DNA from 2 places in the Bradyrhizobium sp. BLXBL-01 genome. Region 2 is predicted to be linked to the other one. Evidence: riboswitches for the same ligand, from Rfam matches in the RefSeq annotation. Region 2 holds a riboswitch; the other holds the start of a gene.

Region 1 (2,452 bases), 3.1 Mb from region 2:
GGCAAACGGGCTTGTGCGCCGGCGTATCGTCTGGTCGATCGCCCTCATCCGGGCAGCGACATTGGCATCATGGATCTTCGGCGAAGTCCGGCGGGCAGTCGCAGCGCATTCCGAATCGGCTAGAGCGAGCCCGACATTCTGGTCGCCAGCGAGCACCCGCGCCAGGATCGCAAGCTCGCGCATCTTCTGAACCGAGAAAGAAAGCCAGCTCTTAACGTCAGACGCGAGCCCGGTCTCGAGTTCAACATCGACCGGCACGTGAAGCAGCGAGCAGGATGGAGCGAGCTGCACACGGTGCTTGCCGAGCTTCGCAATCGCGGGCTCCAGCCTCTGACGGAGCGACGACAAGTTCGACCGCCATACATTCCGGCCGTCGATGACCCCGAGCGAAATGACGAGATCACTTCGGTCGACAGCGACGATCTGATCCAACAACTCTGGCGCCCGCACCAGATCAACGTGCAGACCGGAAACTGGGAGGCTCAAGGCTGTATCCAAATTGTCGCCTAGGTCGCCGAAATAGCTGGCAAGCATGATCTTGATGCCCGGTCCCTCCTTTGCGAAGCGGCTATAGGCATGTAGCAATGATTTTCGCACAGCTTCGTCCAGATCAAGGACCAGGCAGGGCTCGTCAAACTGAACCCAACTTGCCCCTCGTTCGGCCAATTCATGCAGAACCTCGATATAGACCGGTATCAAATCATCCAGTAGGGACAGGGGCTGGAACGCACTATCGGCACTCTTGCCGAGCTTTAGGAATGTGACGGGCCCGATCAAGACAGGGCGGGTCTGGAAACCAAGCGCCTTTGCTTCCTCATACTCTTCCATGGGTTTGCGAGAGCAAAGTCCGAACGCCTGTCCCTTGTGAAACTCGGGAACCATGTAGTGGTAATTGGTATCAAACCACTTAGTCATTTCCTGCGCAGGTGGGCCAGACCCCCGTGGGCCAAGACCGCAACTCGCATCCTGGTCGTCGCATTGTGATCCGCGAGCCATGGCGAAGTACGTCTTGAGGGAAATGTCTTCTCCTTTCGAGGCGTAGATCTCCGGGATAGCACCAACCATGACACTTGTATCGAGCACCTGATCGTACAGCGAGAAGTCATTCGACGGAATGATCGTGACGCCGAGAGATTTCTGACGAGCCCAGTTCGCGGCGCGCAGGCCGGATGCGTCCTCAAGCAATTGCTGCTCGCTGATCTTTCCCGCCCAGTAGCTCTCGAGAGACAGTTTGAGCTCACGCCTTGGACCGATGCGTGGCGTTCCGAGCGTAGCAACCGGAAGAGAGAGAAGAGACATAGTTTTAACCCCTGTTGGGGACAAAGGCCATGGCGGACGCAGGCAGAGGAAGTCGCGCGTGCGACGGCTGCTTGGCGCACCACCGAGACACCCCGCCCGTGGACCAATATATATCGTCGGGGCAGGTCTCCTGGCTCGCTGGTCATCGCTGCTGTCGGCCTTCCCAAAGCCGTGCGGGCTTCAGTGACATCGTTGGACAGTAGCTCGCCGCTCACAGTTGCGGGGGCAGCGCCGGAATTTGCACCGGCTTCCCTCTTAGCTCCGGATCAAGTGGGATTCGGAGAACCTCGACGACTTCGATTATCGGCAGGAGGACTCTTCCGTCAACCTCTCAGATTATGTGCCAAGCTACTCTGTGACATCTACTCGGCGAATAACCGTGCATTTCTATGATTCTCTAAACAGAGCTGCTGCAATCGCAAGTACTCTTGCCAGATGTCGGAGTGAGCATCGGAGCTGCCTTGAGGCGAGGCGGCCCCATCAATGAACCCGACAAAACCAGCCTGCGCGGCGAGGATTACCGCCGTTTCGAGCAGAATGCATTCGATGCGGCTTCCGATTTCCAGCGGTTCGCCCAGCACGTCGGCTGGCCAGCTATTTTCTCAACTAGAGGATCCGCATTGAATACGTCAAGGCAACCGGCGCAATCTAGAAACATACGCGGCGAGCAGGTTGATTTGCGTGCCAGCCACGCTTCAAAGTTTGTCGATTAAGTCGGCTTCGTGTCCCCAGCCATCATGTAGATCGAATGCCGACGGCAACGACAGCGAACCACACGGTTCAAGGACGGCAAACGCACTGCCGATTCTCATTAGGCACTTGGCATCGAGGCGCTTACCTCTCCGCAAACTATCGAGTGCGGGACAAGGATGCACAAGCTACGGCCGATTCACTGAATGGAAACATCGAACGTGCGCAGGTCGGAAAGTCGACAAGAATGACATAACAACCGTGCAAATCTCCGCCTGCTGCCTGGAACGAAGAATGCAAGCCCCTCGAACATGCCCAGTCTCTCCCGCTGGGCATGTCCAGCTCAGCCAATTGACGCTGTCGCTGGGTAGGGAAGTTAGCGGCGCGTGACATAGAGGGGAGCGCCTGCCCGCACGGGATAGCCGCGGGTGCCCCGACGCGTTTCCGTAAACTTCTTGGGCTC
Region 2 (2,452 bases):
ACTTGCGCGCCGACATCGGTCTCGGGCTTGAGCAGCACCGGGTTCATGTCGGTGTGCGGCTCGACACCTGCGGCGAGCGCCTGCAATGCCTGGGCGCGGCCAATCTCGCCGCCATCGACGGTGACGGCGGCGTTGTTCGACATGTTCTGCGGCTTGAACGGCAGCACCCGCAGACCACGGCGCGTGAAGGCGCGCGCGAGGCCGGCGACGATGAGCGACTTGCCCACGTCCGAGCCGGCCCCCTGGATCATCAAAGCGCGTGCCATCGTGCCTTCAGAACTCGACGCCGGCCTGGGCCTTGATGCCGGAGCGGAACGGATGCTTGACCAGCGTCATCTCGGTGACGAGGTCGGCGATCTCGATCAGCTCGTCCTTGGCGTTGCGCCCGGTGAGCACGACATGCGTCATCGCAGGCTTCTGCGTCGTCAGGAACTCCACCACCTCGGCGATGTCGAGATAGTCGTAGCGGAGCGCGATGTTGATTTCGTCGAGCACGACCATGCGCAAGTTCGCGTCAAGGATCAGCTCCTTGGCTTTCTCCCAGCCGGCGCGTGCGGCGGCGATGTCGCGGGCACGGTCCTGCGTCTCCCAGGTGAAGCCTTCGCCCATCGCGTGGAACTGGCAGAGATCGCCGAAATGGCCGGTGAGCAGGCGCCGTTCGCCGGTATCCCAGGCGCCCTTGATGAATTGCACCACCGCGCAAGGGAAGCCATGCGCGACGCAGCGGACGATCATGCCGAAGGCCGAGGAGGATTTTCCTTTGCCCGCGCCGGTATGGACGATGATCAGGCCCTTTTCGCCGCTCTTGGTCGCCATGATCTTGTCGCGGGCGGCCTTCTTCTTCGCCATTTTCTGGGCGTGCCTGATGTCGGTATCCTCGGCTAATTGGGTATCCGGTTCAGATGTCATGGGACCCGGTCCTTCGGCTTGACAAGTGGCGGCCACCGGCAAATGGTGGCCCGGCGTTGGTTCCTGTCCTATGACAGGCGAAGAGGGAATGCGATAGGGTCCGAATCGGCAAGATTTGGATCCAAACTGCAGCCGCCCCCGCGACCGTGACCGGAGAGATGCCCGAAGCCACTGATTCCTTTTGGAATCGGGAAGGCGGGGATCGAAGGGCCAAAACCCTGCTCCGCAAGCCGGGAGACCTGCCAGCGCGGACGAGTTTTGGACCGGCGGACGGGGTGTTCCGCGACGGGGAAGCGGGCCTTCAGGAGAATGGTCCGTGCGCCTCATCGCCTCCCGCTGTTATCTGGAAGAGGCGATGACCGTCACACTTCATGTCTGCATCACCTGCCGCGCCGGCCAGACGCTGGGCGAGGGCGAGACGACGCCCGGCAAGCGCCTGCACGGCGCGATCCTCGAGGCCGGCGTGCCGGAGGGCGTCAGCGTGGTTCCCGTCGAATGCCTGTCGGCCTGCAGCCAGGGCTGCTCGGTCGCGCTCAGCGCGCCCGGCCGCTGGTCCTATGTCTATGGTCGCCTGTCCGATGCGAACGCACAGGACGTGGTCGCAGGCGCCGCTGCCTACGCTGCCGCGCCCGATGGCATCGTGCCCTGGCGCAGCCGTCCCGAAATCTTCCGCAAGCAGTCGCTTGCCCGCATTCCCCCCATTGCCGTCGTGCCGGAGGCCGCTGAATGAACTCGCTCGCAAAAGTCCCGGTTACGGTGGTCACCGGTTTCCTCGGTTCCGGCAAGACGACGCTGATCCAGCATCTGCTCAGCAATGCCGGCGGCAAGAAGCTCGCGGTGCTCGTCAACGAGTTCGGCAGCGAGGGCGTCGATGGCGAGATCCTGAAGTCTTGCGCCGATGCGAACTGCCCGGAGGAGAACATCGTCGAGCTCGCCAATGGCTGCATCTGCTGCACGGTGGCCGATGATTTCATTCCGACGATGGAGCAATTGCTGGCGCGGCCGGTGCGGCCCGATCACATCCTGATCGAGACCTCCGGCCTGGCATTGCCGAAGCCGCTCTTGAAGGCGTTCGACTGGCCGGAGATCCGCTCGCGCATCACGGTCGACGGCGTGATTGCGCTGGCCGACGCCGAGGCTGTCGCGGCCGGCCGCTTCGCGCCGGATCCGGCTGCGGTCGAAGCGCAGCGCGCGGCGGACGAAAATCTCGATCACGAGACGCCGCTGTCGGAGGTGTTCGAAGACCAGATCGCCTGCGCCGACATCGTGCTGCTGACCAAGGCCGACCTTGCGGGCGCGGCGGGAATCGAAGCCGCAAAGGCGGCGATCACCGCCGAGATGCCGCGCCGCGTGCCGATGCTGCCGGTGACCGACGGTGCGATCGATGCGCGCGTCATCCTCGGTCTCGGCGCTGCCGCCGAGAATGATCTCGCCGCGCGCCCCTCGCATCATGACGGCGAGGAAGAGCACGAGCATGATGATTTCGCCTCCGTCGTGATCGACCTTCCGGAGGTGGCGGATATCGAGGCGCTGGTCGCATCGG

Evidence for each region. A riboswitch is a leader RNA that binds a small molecule or an ion and turns the genes downstream of it on or off. The one in region 2 is predicted to bind cobalamin.
Region 1: it holds a riboswitch for cobalamin, as region 2 does, so the genes downstream of both, metE (5-methyltetrahydropteroyltriglutamate--homocysteine S-methyltransferase) here and ACNJYA_RS24990 (DUF1636 family protein) in region 2, are expected to answer to the same signal.

What each region holds. Positions count from the first base shown of each region.
Region 1 covers NZ_CP182471.1:2,275,061-2,277,512, reverse strand. The annotation lists gene metE (5-methyltetrahydropteroyltriglutamate--homocysteine S-methyltransferase) at 1-1,299, opposite strand, end outside; cobalamin riboswitch at 1,403-1,604, opposite strand; gene ACNJYA_RS10270 (hypothetical protein) at 1,662-1,880, opposite strand.
Region 2 covers NZ_CP182471.1:5,345,065-5,347,516, reverse strand. The annotation lists gene ACNJYA_RS25000 (cobyric acid synthase) at 1-266, opposite strand, end outside; gene cobO (cob(I)yrinic acid a,c-diamide adenosyltransferase) at 274-909, opposite strand; cobalamin riboswitch at 950-1,170, shown strand; gene ACNJYA_RS24990 (DUF1636 family protein) at 1,265-1,639, shown strand; gene cobW (cobalamin biosynthesis protein CobW) at 1,636-2,452, shown strand, end outside.